2 regions of the Paenibacillus sp. 2TAF8 genome follow, and region 1 is predicted to be linked to the other one. Evidence: riboswitches for the same ligand, from Rfam matches in the RefSeq annotation. Region 1 holds a riboswitch; the other holds the start of a gene.
The links. A riboswitch is a leader RNA that binds a small molecule or an ion and turns the genes downstream of it on or off. The one in region 1 is predicted to bind FMN.
Positions count from the first base shown of each region.

Region 2: another riboswitch for FMN. It lies ahead of ribD (bifunctional diaminohydroxyphosphoribosylaminopyrimidine deaminase/5-amino-6-(5-phosphoribosylamino)uracil reductase RibD); the one in region 1 lies ahead of AB4Z30_RS14255 (DMT family transporter).

Region 1 covers NZ_JBFRFN010000008.1:150,138-158,013, forward strand. Annotated here, with positions in the region: gene AB4Z30_RS14225 (glycoside hydrolase family 1 protein) at 1-144, opposite strand, end outside; gene AB4Z30_RS14230 (beta-glucoside-specific PTS transporter subunit IIABC) at 158-2,023, opposite strand; gene licT (BglG family transcription antiterminator LicT) at 2,173-3,012, opposite strand; gene AB4Z30_RS14240 (amidohydrolase family protein) at 3,339-4,715, opposite strand; gene AB4Z30_RS14245 (CGNR zinc finger domain-containing protein) at 4,935-5,507, opposite strand; gene AB4Z30_RS14250 (DinB family protein) at 5,670-6,173, shown strand; FMN riboswitch at 6,257-6,406, shown strand; gene AB4Z30_RS14255 (DMT family transporter) at 6,552-7,532, shown strand; gene AB4Z30_RS14260 (amidase) at 7,727-7,876, shown strand, end outside.
Region 2 covers NZ_JBFRFN010000001.1:155,618-163,493, forward strand. Annotated here, with positions in the region: gene AB4Z30_RS00795 (peptidylprolyl isomerase) at 922-1,353, shown strand; gene AB4Z30_RS00800 (hypothetical protein) at 1,623-2,942, shown strand; FMN riboswitch at 3,098-3,264, shown strand; gene ribD (bifunctional diaminohydroxyphosphoribosylaminopyrimidine deaminase/5-amino-6-(5-phosphoribosylamino)uracil reductase RibD) at 3,593-4,696, shown strand; gene AB4Z30_RS00810 (riboflavin synthase) at 4,787-5,455, shown strand; gene AB4Z30_RS00815 (bifunctional 3,4-dihydroxy-2-butanone-4-phosphate synthase/GTP cyclohydrolase II) at 5,560-6,801, shown strand; gene ribH (6,7-dimethyl-8-ribityllumazine synthase) at 6,902-7,369, shown strand; gene AB4Z30_RS00825 (segregation and condensation protein A) at 7,472-7,876, shown strand, end outside.

The DNA.
Region 1 (7,876 bases):
ACGGGGAACCGTATGGGTTCCGCCCGTCATCATATCGGCTGTACTCGCTTTTTTTCCATCAAGGTTCCAGGCACCTTCATATTGATTCGCCGCTGTTGCACCGCCCCACATGAAAGATTCAGGGAAAGTATTTTTGTTATTCATGAAACATTCCTCCTTAAATAATCTTGATGAGATTTTCACCGATTGTAATTGATTCTTTATCCGTTGTGATGACATCTACAAAATCATCCGAATTCGTAACAATGATCGGTGTAGTCAGATCGTAACCCTTAGCCGCTATGGCATCCGTATCAAACTCAATGAGCAAATCCCCAGCTTTTACAGTATCGCCTTCTTGGACGTGTACTTTGAAATGCTCCCCTTTCAGCTTTACGGTATTCATTCCGATGTGAATGAGAAGCTCCGCACCATCATTTGAACTAATACCAATGGCATGGGACGTAGGGAAAACCGCAGATACCAAACCGCCCGCTGGTGCTACAAGTTTTCCAACTGTAGGCACAATAGCGATTCCTTTTCCCATAGCGCCAGTTGCAAAAGCTTCGTCATTAATCGTAGATAACTCCATAACTTTACCAGTCAACGGAGCAGTGAGGACATGTTCAGAAACACCGGCAACCGTTGTACGATCGTTCGTAGACGTTTTTTCTTGTGTTGCTTGATTCTTTCCATCCTCAGGTACATCTTCAAATCCTAAGATAAGAGTCATGATGAATGTAACTACAAATGCAATCACACAACCAATTGCAGCATGAACCAGGTTCCATGGATGATCTGTGATAAATGCGGGTAGCGTAGCTATACCTGCAATACCCAGAGCCGATCGAGCTACACCGAACAATCCGACATATATACCCGCTACCGCGCCACCAACGATTACAGCGATCAGCGGTCTTTTCAAACGTAAATTCACACCAAACAAGGCGGGCTCGGTAATTCCGAGAAGTGCCGTTATACTGGTAGAATAAGCAACTTGTTTAAATGCTTTATTTTTAGTTCTCATTGCAACTGCAAGTGCAGCAGCACCTTGAGAAATATTGTGTACAAGCATACCCGGACCAACAATACTATCCGTCTTCGTCTGTGCATAAGCAGTGAGCACAACAGGTCCCAAACTATAATGCATACCTGTCATAATCAGGAACGGGAATGCCCCGCCGATAATACCAGATACTAACCATCCTGCATGTGTATTCACAAAAGAAACGGCTGACGCAAGGTAGTTACCTGCAATGGCACCGATTGGACCTAGTACAATCAGTGTTAGTGGAGCCATAATAAGAATAACGACCAATGGTTTAAGAATAGATTTAATAACCGATGGAGAATACTTCTCAGCAAAGCGTTCCACATACGACAAGATCCATACCGCTAAAATAATTGGAATAACCGACGAAGTATACGTCGCTGGTGTGACAGGTAGTCCCAAAAACGCAACAGGCTCACCTGCAGACATCAACGCCCCTAATGAAGGATGCAGCAGAACACCTGCAATGGTTAATGCAAAGCCCACGTTAGCTTTAAGCTTGACAGCCGCACTCCAAGCAAGCAGCATCGGCAAGAAGTAATACGCCGCATCACCGATAAAGGTCATAATCGTATTGAATTGTCCATCCAGATCAACAAGATCAAATGTTTTCAAAATAAGAAGAACGGCTTTGATCATCGCACAACCAATCATGGCTGGCAGGATCGGTGTAAAGATTCCGGAGATCGTGTCCAGAAGCGTAGTCAGTTTTCCCTTTTTCACAGTAGGAGCGTCGTCATTGGTTGTAAAGTTCCCCAGCTTCGTCAAAGCTTTATACACATTGTTTACCTCGTTACCAATGATGACCTGATACTGCCCACCACTGCTGGCAACACCTACAACCCCTTGGACATTCTTTAAAGCTTCATCATTCGCGACCTTCTCGTCTTTCAGATTAAATCTCAACCTTGTAGCACAGTGTGTTACACTATCTACATTTTTTTCTCCACCGACCAGTTTCAAAATCTCGGCGGCTGTGCTTTCATGTTTCATGTACTGCTCCCCCTCAAACGTTTTTAGGTATAAAAAAAGACCTAGAATTCTATCGAATATAGATAAGCTCTATACACGATGGAACTCTAGGTCTTGCCTGCCTCGCCAGTAACAATCCTAGTATACACATTATAGTGGCCGATGAAGGATTAATCCTTCTCTTCATCAATAACCCTTTTGATATGAACCGTTAAATATACCAATTCATCTTCTGTTAATTCTTTTCCATAATCGACCCGAATCAGCTGTGCAATTCGGAGACTACATTGATATTCATTCGCATACTTTTCTTTAATGATATGGAGAAAATCACTGTCACCGCTTTTCATAACCGTATGATTAAACAAGCGATAGGCGAAAAACTTCAAATGTGTGACTAGTCTGGAATAATGGAGTGAACTTTCATTAAAATGTATATTAAACTGATATCGAATAATATTCAAGACTTTTTGAATCAACTGCGTAATCTTCATGGTTTCTTCCATTTCGGATCCCAGTTCTGCATTGACGATATGAAGCGCAATGAACCCTGCCTCATCTTCAGGCAGTGTAATGTTAAATTCCTCATTAATCATATCCCGGGCTTTCATAGCCACACGAAATTCATTGGAATAAAACGCTTTAATTTCAGACAGCAAAGCATTATTGAAATTCATACCTTGCTTATAACGTGCCACGGCAAAGTTAATATGGTCCGTTAACGTTAGATATATATTTTCATTGAGTTCCTTGTTTAAGGACTGCTTGGCATACTGAATGATACTATCGGATACACGAATATATTCCATCGGGATCTGTGCCAGCAGGGCATATAATTTACCAGTTACATTTTTGGATTTCAGAAAAAATTCTTTTTCAATCTTAACTGTGTCCACATCGTCTCCCTTTTTCTTCTGAAATCCAATGCCACTGCCTAAAAGCATCATTTCCTGGCGCCGTTCATTGACTGCACAGACGACATTGTTGTTAATAATTCGTGTGATCTTCATCGGAATCTCCTTTTAAAATGAAACGTTAACAGAATTTAGCAACAAAAAAAGACCATTAATCATGCACACATGGAAAAATACAATTCTGCATGTTTGCATTATCAATCGGTCTTGCCTGCTGATCAGTAACAATCCTGATTAAATTCATTATTAACTTATACCGCTATCTTAGTAGAAAGCGTTCTATTTGTCAACACACATTACTTACTCCAACCTCAATTTCATGAGAAAACAACTTTCAAAAAACGGATTAGAGAACAAAGACAAGGAAGAGCCGTATTGTGGATGAACGGCCCCTTCGCCTTATTTATTGTATGACAGCTCTATTATGAGAAAACAACCCGATTCGCATCGGACATCCGATATTGCGTTAACAAATATTCTGTACTCCGCATGGCTTTCCGCCGAATTTCATTCAAATTGACATGCAACAGCTTGCCCTCTCGCTTCACAGGTTTCCCCGCAATAAAAACCGTATCTACATTGGACGGATTCGCGAATTGCACAACGGCACCAATCGGATCATGCACGGGGAACAGGTTCAGATCCGTCGTGCGAATCATGATTACATCTGCCTCTTTTCCCGGCGTGAGCGTACCTGTTTTTTGCTCCAGTCCTAAAGCCCTTGCACCCGCGGAGGTTGCGAATCGCAGAACCTGACTTGCCTGCAAACTGAGTTCACCCGGCATCTCACCCTGTTGCAAAAGGTGCTCATTCGTTCTTGAACGCTCAGCTTGCAACGCAAATTTCATCTGTGAAAACATATCTCCGCCCGTCGAAGTCACAACATCTACGCCAAGCGTTGGCGTACCTCCATGCTCCAGAAAGTATCCTGTAGCCGGGTAACCATGTCCCATCATCATCTCGACTTCAGGTGTGACCGACAAAGAGGCTCCGCTGTCTGCGAGCATTTTGAATTCATCCATGCCCATCGTATTACCATGAACAACATTAATGCGCGGGCTGAGTAGTCCTGCCTCATACATTCGGTTGATCGAACGATCTACAGATCCCCAGCTTCCGAAACCGACATGCATCGAACAAATCGCATCCAGTTCTTCTGCAAGCCGAATGTCCTGCACCGTTGTATCCCAATGGCTAAACTCTGGTCCACGAATCGCAAGTCCATAGGTGAGTAGTTGATCATTCGAAGAGAAATATCGCTCTTTAACACCTCTAACATTTTCGGGATACAACAGCTTGCTATCTCGATTCCAATACGCCGTTTCCCCTGGCACACCATGGGCAAAAACAGCACGAATTCCTGCATCCTGAAGTCCTCGAATCAGCTCATCCGTATGCTCAGCCGAGTATGGCATGCTCCAGTCCAGCACCGTGGTGACACCTGCATTAAGCGCTTCCAGAGATCCCAGCAGATTGGCGATATAGCTGTCCTGAGGACGAAGCTTGCTTCCCATAGCTCCATAGTACAAATTTTGCAGATACACGGGCAGCGACCAGTTGGTACCGGCTGTTTTGACGAGCGATTCCCACATATGCCGGTGTGTATCCACCAGCCCAGGCATAATAATCATATCTGAAGCGTCGATGAGCTCAATATCTGTAGCATCTGACACCTCGATATTCGGTTGAATGTCCGCGATTAAAGAATCCTGAATAAGTACATCTGCCCGGTTATACTGACCAATACGAGCATCCATCGATAATACACAACCGTTTTTCAAAAGATAACTTGTCCCCATGAGACACCTCTCCCATCATAATGGTTTGTAAAATGATCTGATCTGCATTGCTTGTTCTTACAAATGATTTATGACTATATTTTCGCTAGTATATATATATTATATATCAAATGTTTATATTTATCAAATTCTGGAAGAGCTACCTTCGACCTATATGGAGATTTCACGGATTGTAAAGGTTTGAACTTAACTGGTGAACTTAATTGGTAAACTTGATTGTTAAACTTCATTTTTTTCCTCATTAGAGTGCATTTTTCGTTTCGCTCGAAAACGTCTCACCTTCATTAGATTACCGCACATCTTATCATCACAATATTTCTGGGTCCTGCTCCGGGTATCATCATAGAAGATCCAGCGGCAGTCCGGATTGTCACAGGAGCGCATTCTCTTCCCCTCACCCTCCACGAGCGTAATAGCAAAATCAGCCGCGACCTCTGCCATCACCTGAACCCAATGTGCTTGAACGGGAACCAGTGTAACTTCCCATCCTTGTTCCTTTGAGATGAATCGTCTGATGACTTCACCAGCCTGCATAAAGTCATTCAACCAGGCTTGATCCTTCTCAGTGAAGGACTTCCCGTTAGACAAACGGATAGCCAGAGACTGTAAATCATCTCTAAAACTTCTCAATGCGGATTCCTCTTCAATCGATGCCGGTATTGGCGCTTCTAATTGCCACCGATTTAAAAAGTCTTGCTGCCAGCTTGCGTTTCCCAGTCTGTCTTCTGATCGATCCCCACCACGCCAATCATGATAATCGCTGTTCACAAAATCAGTCCATAATCTATCCATGAGAGCCTCCGATTAATGTAACTATCTAAATTATAATAAGATGGTTACATTAATTAAAATTGTGTTATATTAATTGTAACCATTTCAACCCACATTAGCTAGTTACCAACATGAAGATGCAAGAACGAGATGAGTCTGTCAGGAGAGGAATGAATTTTAAAAATGAAAACGGTAACCACAGCATTGGATGTATTGGTTATTCAGAATGATGATACTTGGGATCAATGTAACTGGATCGTCCCATTGTCCAAGGCTCTGGAGGGGCTGACCACTGAACAGGCTGCCTGGATTCCGCCTTCAGGTGGACTTAGCATATGGCAACTGGTCAATCATATGTTTTATTACAACCAACGGATCTTGGATCGACTCCAGAGAAAAACTCCCTCTGCACCCGCTGCCGATTCTAACGTAGCTACTTTTGGTATGTCCGGGGATCCCTTGAACGAAGCAGGCTGGAGCAAGCTTATGGAACAAACGACGAAACTGGCTGAGCAGTTGCGCGATACCCTTGCTACATTACCGGAAGCGAAACTCGAAGAAGCTTATATGGATTCCGAACAAAATTGGGCTCAGACGCTTGCCCGCTGGGTTCTCCACGATGCTTATCATGCAGGTCAAATTGTGCTGTTACGTAGACAACAGGGATGCTGGAGTATTGTTTTCTAAAAAAACACTTGAACTGATAGCGTTTACAGGAATAAGATGAACTTCATAAGGTTACAACTTGTTCAATACACTAATTAATTGAATAGGATCTTCGGGGTAGGGTGCAATTCCCAACCGGCGGTGATGTTCTTATAGAACCAGCCCGCGACTCGCTGTTTAGGTTACCACTTCGCAGCGACTGACTTGGTGAAATTCCAAGGCCGACGGTACAGTCCGGATGAGAGAAGATCAACACAATGGCAGGCCATATAGGGAAGTCTTTTTCCCTGACGCCTTGTCTTTGAATGGTCCCCCGTTTATTTGGCGTACGCCAAGGACGGGGGATTTTGTCGATTTTGCCAACTGAAGATTCCGTGTTCTGACGAAGGAGTCCTGAATATGGAAAACACATCAACTGAATCAACATTGTATCGCAAGGAACGAGGCAACACCGGATTTTGGCTAGTTGTGCTAGGCGCAGCCCTCTGGGGCGTAGACCCCTTATTCCGCATCCTTTTGCTAAAAACGATGACTTCTACACAGATTGTTCTAATCGAACACATCATCGTCAGTCTTGTTGCGATACCGGTATTATGGAAATTCCGAGATGATCTAAAAAAATTGCGTGCACGTCACTGGATCGCTGTCATCTTTATCTCCTGGGGAGGCTCAGCCCTGGCAACAGTATTATTCACTTTGGCACTAACCCATAACGATCCCAACACGGTATTGTTATTGCAAAAAATGCAGCCACTCTTCGCGATTGTACTTGCGAAATTAATATTAAAAGAAACACTCCCGCGTCACTTCGGCGGACTGTTCATCATTGCGCTGGCAGGAACATATCTGCTTACTTTTGGCTTCTCGCTACCGCTCGGCAACTGGAATAACTGGATTCATGCAGGCAGCCTGCTGTCTCTTGGTGCCGCAGCTTTATGGGGTGGTTCTACCGTTATGGGCCGGCTAATGCTCGGGCAGGCGCGATATGAAACGGTGACCTCCCTTCGCTTTGTCGTTGCACTTCCGCTCCTGATCTTCATGACCTGGAATGAAGGCGCTCCTTGGACACTTCCCGCAGGTACAGGTGCACAAGCAGCTGTTATTCTGAATATTTTGGGGCAGGCACTATTGCCTGGCTTGCTCAGTCTGCTTCTCTACTATAAAGGATTGTCTTCAACCAAAGCTTCTGTTGCAACCCTGGCGGAACTAAGCTTCCCGATGGCAGGTGTGCTCGTGAACTGGATTGCCTTCCGTACGCTGATAACCTGGGAGCAATTGCTTGGCTTTATCCTGATCTGGATCGCACTATTCCTGATCTCCAAACAGCAGGAACGCTCTACACCAATCGCCGAGGCCGCACCCAAACTTCGCACAGAGTAATACATTTTCATCTGGTTCAAACAATATAAGCACTGTTTCTACTTTCGAGGTGAGCAGTGCTTTTATTCTGCCGTTTTTTCTTCTATTATAATGGCTTCTCGTTTTGTCTTTTGTCTACCTAGGTGGTACGATGGTTTATGAAACTTGGAACATGTAATCTTAAAGGAATTATTTTCAGAGAGGAACGATTATTAATGTCTTCATTCTCATATACCTCCTATGACGCCATAGGGCTCGCCGAACTGATTCGCTCCAGGGAAGTCTCCCCGGTTGAATTGCTCGAAGCTGCCTATGCACGTCTGGAAGAAGTGAACCCACAACTTAATGCCGTTATTCGTACATAT
Region 2 (7,876 bases), on a different contig from region 1:
CGTCAAATTTTCAATTCAGTAACTACAGCCAAATTTAAAGGGATTTCTAGCTTAATAGGGATAGCGATTTTCGTCTTATCTTATTACTACAGTAGTAAGACCATTTCAAATTTTAATATCGAGAATTCATACAACTCATTAGATCAAATTATAGTTGTTGTATTTGGCTCGACAGGCTTAATTTTAGGACTTATTTTAATACTTGCACATTTCAACTTTAAAAATATTGCTGTAATATTATGTATGGTTCTTTTTTTAGGAGTATTGATTGGTGTAAGTATTTATAGTGATTTTACAAGGAATATTATTATGGCTTTTTTGGCTGAGTTAATGGTATTTGGTATAGTTGTGATAATTTTTAAGTTCTACTCAACAATAACAACTCTTATAGTGACATCATACATATACCTCTTCATATTATTATTAGTTGTTAAACTTTTCGGTTTAAACTTTCAAGTCAACCCATCTATTTTTCTGTACACTTTAGTAACAGCATTCTTAATCATCTTTCAATTAACAGGAGTTAAATTAAATAAGTTTTTTATAAAAAGAATCATGAATCAAAAAAAAATTTCTGAAGAATATAATTATGATTTACTAAAATCGCACATTAATATAATCTATTTACTGGTTTTTGTTATAATCAATGTTTCTGGACTCATTTATGAACAGAGCACTACTTTCAATTTCTCTAATATTATCAACAATTGTTTTCTAACTATACTTGCATTTAATCAGATCGATTGGAAGAAATTCAAATTATAATTCAACTTAAATAAAAAAATTCGTCATATTTTATCTTATCCTTTTGCGATTCGGTTCTTTTCGGTGTACACTAAGAAAAGTGCTGTAATGCTTGACCTCAAGTTAGGTATTGCTTCACAATTTACTTTGCTCAACATTGAAAGGAGTCATTTACATATGGCGAAACAAGCGAAAATTAAATTGGCAAACGGCGGAGAAGTTTTGATTGACCTGTTCGATCAAGAAGCTCCCAATACAGTAGCAAACTTTGAAAAGCTGGCAAACTCCGGTTTCTACAACGGTCTTGTATTCCACCGTGTTATCCCGGGCTTCGTAGCTCAAGGCGGATGCCCTAGCGGTTCCGGTACAGGCGGACCTGGCTACACAATCAACTGTGAGATCAACCCGAACAAACATGAGCGTGGAACACTTGCGATGGCACATGCTGGTCGCAACACAGGTGGAAGTCAGTTCTACATCTGCTACCAACCACAGCCACACTTGGATGGACAACATACCGTATTTGGTAAAGTAAGCAAAGGTATGGAGTTTGTTGATGCATTCGAAGGCCGTGACAAAATGGAAACTGTTGAAGTTGTAGAAGTTTAATTCAATCTGCAACAGATTAAACACCTTTATGACCCTTGGTACGTTCCTATTACGGAAGTACCGGGGGTTTTGTGCATTTTACTGCCTTTTTGCATGATTGCCTTAGTTCGTCTGGTCAAAAATAAGCTTAAAGGAACTGGCGGGCGAAGTGATCCTGGGTTATTCTGGCTAAGTACAGACTGTTGGAACCGAATACATAAGGTTTGACAGCACAATGGAGAAATTGTACTTAGTTACTTTCATGAATAGTTGAAAGGATGTTGTTAACTTTGGAGGTTGTACAGCAGCTTAAATTACTTCAGCACCTTTATAGTGGAAATACGATTTGGGACAAGGAGTTGCGTGCTTCCAGACACACCATACCTAAGGATGTGACTACTGAGCAGTTGCAGGCTTTAGAGACGGCTGGACATGAACCGAATCGTTTTGTGAGTCCACAGCATGAGGAAACCATCAACGAACTGAGAGCATTGGCTGAGCGTTGGACACTTCAGGACGCCGCTCAGGCTTTTGTGGCTTCGTTATGGTCAGCTCCGATGATTTGGCGTTCACTTCTTACAGGTAAACTAATTGCAACCAGCATACCAGATCATGAATATACACCGTATCCATCCAGTCACAAGTGCCAGATCTGTGGTTTGGACGTGAATGACGGTGTAGATACATCACTTCAATGGTACTGGCGGATGACAAGCGCTACACCGCTGGATGGAGATATCTTCGGACATGTTTTGGCTTTGAAGGAGATGGCCGCTTCGCAGGAGCTTCCTGTCCCGAATGAATATGATCGCTGGACGCTGCGCGCCGTATTGACGGTACTGCGCAATCTGCCGCCCAAAACGCGTTACAGCAAGGCAGCGGATGCTCTGAAAAAAGCACAACTGCTGCCTTCGAAAAAGGTATATGTATACCGTGACCTGCTTGAAACGCTGGCACTGATCGGTATTCTGGACACAACAGAACAGCCAGGAATGATTACGGCTTTCACCTCGTATGCTGAACGCGATAAGAGACCTAATACCCGCGTTGAAGTACAAGCTCCCTTGGCATGGTGGGATTCATCTATAGGAATAAACGAGCACAATCTGTTCCGGATTTTCGATGGCTTCGATTGCAGTGATGTGTCGCTTGAGGACAAAGCTGAACCGAATCCACCAGCTATGGAGACCGTTATTGGTGCATTCGAAAGCAGACGAGGTGTTGGTTCTCAAGCCAAGGTACCGAAAAAATCTCCAGATGCCGGCACAGGTGAGGTGCAGCCAGGAGACGTATATGCGGTGAAAGTACTTAGTGGCGCTTGGGTGACCGTCTACTGTCATGAAGTGAAGGACAAACGTGTTATTGTCGAATATTTGGAAGGTGTGTTCCCTGAAATGCCAGGAAAAGAAGAGCTTATTTTAACCGTACGTCCAAGGTCAGATGAACGCTGGTTATGTTCGGCCATTGGAATCGACTCTACAAGCTGGGTTAGAAGGGTCGCCAGAGATATGCCTACTCCTGCTGCTTCCCAGCCAAAACCGGATCGTGTTCCGTTCCACGCAGCAAAAGATTTAAAGCACATGGCAAGCTGTTGTTTTCCTGACCTCTAGAATTTATTTTTTCTATGGCTGATTAAAATCCGCGTCTTGTGAGAGATGCGGATTTTATGATATGAATGCTTATTAAAAGTTAGTATGTGACAAAAAGAAACAAAAATAAATTGATTTTTTGACATTAAAGTGCTAACATCCAATTAATAACGAAAGCGATCCTTCAGGGCAGGGTGTAATTCCCTACCGGCGGTGATGCATATGTCGAGGATATAAGTTTTCCGACGACATGGCAAAGTCCGTGACCTGTCTGCCTACGGCAGATGGCTGATCTGGTGTGATTCCAGAACCGACAGTATAGTCTGGATGGGAGAAGGAGTGGGTGTATGCCAAGCAGGCTGCACTCCGCAGGAGTGATGTTACACAGCATTTATCACTTGATTTGATGTTGTGTAGGGAGAGCTTATTATTAATGAGTTTTCCTGTACATAATACCGTAACATAACAGCTCTTTACCTAAGATGTTGTATTCAACAAGGTATGTGTTTGTTTTCACTTGCCTGTTATACGGATTGGTGAAGTGTCGTTATGGTTGTGGTTGTACACCATTCACTCCTGTAGATGACAGTAGACTCTCATCATCCCCACCGGAACGGATTGTTCGGTGGGGATTTTTTAGTTCAAGATTATAACCGTGGGGTGAACAATATATGGAAATGATCAATGATGAATTTTATATGGCGTTAGCACTGGATATGGCAGAACGGTCACAAGGACAGACTGGAATTAATCCTGTCGTGGGATGTGTCGTAGTTAAGGATGGACGAGTTGTTGGTCTGGGAAGCCATTTGAAGAGAGGTACAGGCCATGCGGAAGTGCATGCACTAAACATGGCTGGAAGCGATGCGGAGGGCAGTACCGTCTACGTAACGCTTGAACCTTGCAGTCATTACGGTAAAACTCCGCCCTGCAGCGAACGTTTGATTCATGAGAAGGTCAAACGGGTGGTTGTCTGTTGTGAAGACCCGAATCCACAGGTATCTGGCACAGGCATCAGTATGCTTCGTAAACAAGGTATCGAGGTTGAAGTGGGTGTTTTGCGCGAACGAGGAAGACGTATGAATGAAAAGTTTATTAAGTTTATTACAACAGGTCTGCCTTTCGTTACCCTCAAAACAGCATCTACGCTGGATGGCAAAATTGCTACTCGCAGCGGAGACAGCAAATGGATCTCCAACGAACCGGCACGCGAAATTGTGCACGCGCTTCGCCATCGTCATCAAGGCATTATGGTTGGTGTGGATACGGTTATCGCCGACAATCCGGAGCTGACCACCCGTTTGCAAGTAGAGGGGATTAGTCCGGTACGGATCGTAGTGGATTCCAAACTGCGTCTGCCTGTAGGCTCCAAAATGGTCAAGGATGGCCTTGCGCCAACCTGGGTTCTTACGACCGACGAGGCTAGTCAGGAATCGGCAGAGCGTCTTGAAGCTTACGGTGTTGAGGTAATCCGCTGCGGTCCAGGGCCGCGGGTAGATTTGCTGCACGGATTGAGCAAACTGGGAGAGCGTGATATTGGCTCCATTTTGCTGGAAGGCGGCGGCACACTGAATGGTGCTATGCTGGAAGCGCGGCTCGTAGATCGGCTGCTTATGTTTATCGCTCCGAAGATTGTAGGTGGATATGATACACCTGGCAGCTTCCGTTTTGAAGGCGTAGAGCGTATGAGCCAAGCGATTCAATTGCATCAGCTGGAAATTGAGCAAGTTGGGGATAATATCAGTATTGGCGGCATTCCCGTTTGGCCAGAATAAGCCAGAGTAATGTATCACAATTGAGTTAGACTCAAAAGGATGCGTGCGACAATAAAATAGATACACAGCTTTAGATTAGGAGGCGGCAGTATGTTTACGGGTTTGGTGGAAGAAGTAGGTCAGATCCGGCGCATTGGCCGTAAAGGCGAAGCCTTGGTTCTGAACATCGAAGCTTCTGTCATTATGGATGATCTCAAGATTGGAGACAGCGTCGCAGTTAACGGGGTTTGTCTGACAGCGACTACGCTTGAGGGTGGAGGTTTTACAGCAGACGTCATGCCTGAAACGTACCGTCATACGAATCTCAGTCAACTCCAATCTGGTAGCAGGGTCAATCTGGAACGAGCCATGTTGTCCGGTGGACGATTTGGCGGTCATATTGTGCAGGGGCACGTTGATGGAACTGGAGTTATTGGTAGCATCACGCGGGATCAGAATGCGGTTGTATTTGAAATCAGACCGGATAACCATGCACTTTTCCAATTTTTGATTCCGAAAGGTTCAGTCACTTTGGATGGAATTAGCTTGACGGTGGTGCAAACAACTCAAAGTTCCTTCACGGTTTCCATTATTCCTCATACGATTGGGGAAACGGTTCTTAACATGAAAAAAACGGGAGATACCGTCAACATTGAGTGTGATATTTTGGGCAAATATGTAGATCATCTGTTGCAGTACGGCAAAGGTCATGCGGGAACGAGTAAAGACAAGCCGCGCAGCATTAGTGAAGAGTTTCTTTCGAATCACGGATTTGCCTAAATTTTGATTGATATATACAACGTAAAGATGGGGTTGAATGATCCTTATTTCATTTGCACAAAAATGTAGTCATCAAAATAAATCGGAAACAGGAGGTGCAGCCAATGTCAGAACAATCCGAGCCGTCCATTCTGGACTCAATCGAAGCAGCTATTTATGATTTGATGCGGGGGAAACCCGTTATTGTGGTGGATGATGAAGACCGGGAGAATGAAGGCGATTTTATTGCTTTGGCGGAAAAGGCGACCCCGGAAGTTATCAATTTCATGATTACCGAAGGTAGAGGTTTAGTCTGTGTTCCGATTACACAGCATCGAGCAGACGAATTGAACCTTAAACCGATGGTTCAGCAAAATACGGATTTTCATGGGACGGCATTCACGGTCTCTGTGGATCACATTGATACAACGACAGGCATTTCGGCGCATGAGCGTTCGATTACAGTTAAAGGTTTGATTGATCCGAACGCGAAAAGCAGTGATTTTCGCAAGCCGGGCCATATGTTCCCGCTGGTCGCTAAAGATGGCGGTGTGCTGCGTCGTGCCGGACATACGGAAGCCGCAGTAGATCTTGCGATCATGTGCGGTTCTTACCCTGCTGGGGTTATCTGTGAGGTAATCAAGGAAGATGGCACGATGGCTAGACTTCCTGACTTGCAGGAGATTGCACGCAAGCATGATCTGAAGCTGATCAGTATTCAGGACATGATTCGTTACCGGAACGAAAAAGAACAGCTGGTGAAGCGTGAAGTATCCGTGCGGATGCCAACCGATTTCGGAGAATTCCAGGCGGTGGCTTACACCAATGCGGTAGACAATAAAGAACATGTTGCCTTGGTCAAAGGACAGATTGATGGTTCCAAGCCTGTATTGGTACGTGTACACTCTGAATGTTTGACTGGTGACGTTTTTCACTCTCATCGCTGTGATTGTGGCCCGCAGTTTGATGCGGCTCTGAAACAGATTCATGATGAGGGTAATGGCATACTGCTCTATATGAGACAGGAAGGTCGCGGGATTGGTCTGATCAACAAACTCAAGGCTTATAAGCTGCAAGAGGAAGGACTCGACACGGTGGATGCCAATCTGAAGCTTGGTTTTGCTGCCGATTTGCGTGATTATGGTATTGGTGCGCAGATTTTGAAGGATCTCGGCGTTCGTCAGATCCGGTTGTTAACGAACAACCCGCGTAAGATCAAAGGTTTGGAAGGTTATGGTCTGGAAGTGGTAGAACGTGTGCCGATTCAGATGAAGGAGAATGTGGATAATACCGCTTATCTTCACACCAAGCAAGCTAAACTGGGGCATATGCTCAAGTTTGATGATATTGAACAGAACGAGCAGTAATTAACCGAACATGCTTGGTTTTCTGATATGTAAATATTGGTAATTGACACGGTAAGCAGCAGAAGCTAAAACATCATATATCGACAGGGAGATGACGATAATGCCTAATTATTTTGAAGGACATTTAGTATCGGAAGGTTTAAAATATGGCGTGGTCGTTGGACGGTTTAATGAATTTATTACAAGCAAGTTGCTCAGTGGTGCGCTGGATGCATTCAAACGTCACGGCGTGCAGGACAATGAAGTGGATGTAGCTTGGGTGCCGGGAGCTTTTGAAATCCCGCTTATTGCACAGAAAATGGCCGAAAGCGGCAAGTATGATGCAGTCATCACTTTAGGAACGGTTATCCGTGGTTCAACAACACATTATGATTATGTCTGCAACGAGATGGCGAAAGGGGTAGCGGCGATTAACCTTAAAACAGGTGTACCTACCATCTTCGGACTGGTTACTACGGAGAACATCGAACAGGCGATCGAGCGTGCCGGAACGAAGGCAGGCAACAAAGGCTGGGATGCGGCTACAGCTGCGATTGAAATGGCGAACTTGACGAAACAGCTAAAATAGTGCTTATTTAATAGTAGTGCCCTGCTTTGCGCAGACGAAATCGGGAGACCGGCTTCGAACGGCTGGCAGGGTTTTTATTTTTCTGGCGGGAGGATTCGTCTAGTGACGGTAGTTACATACAAACTGGAGACTTTTGAAGGGCCTTTGGATCTGTTGTTGCACCTGATTGATAAGGCTGAGATTGACATCCAGGATATTCCCATCAGCGATATTACCGATCAATACATGGCGTATCTGCATTCCATGCAGGAGCTGGAACTGGATATTACAAGTGAATTTCTGGTGATGGCAGCTACGCTGCTGTCCATCAAGAGCAAACTTTTACTGCCCAAACCACCGGTAATCGAGGATTTCGAGGATTATGATTATATGGAAGATGAAGATTATGATCCACGTGCTGAACTGATTGCACGTCTTATCGAATATCGCAAATATAAAGGAATTGCGCGGCATCTCCATGAACGAGAGTGGGAGCGAAGCCTTATTTTCTCCAAAGAACCCGAGGAT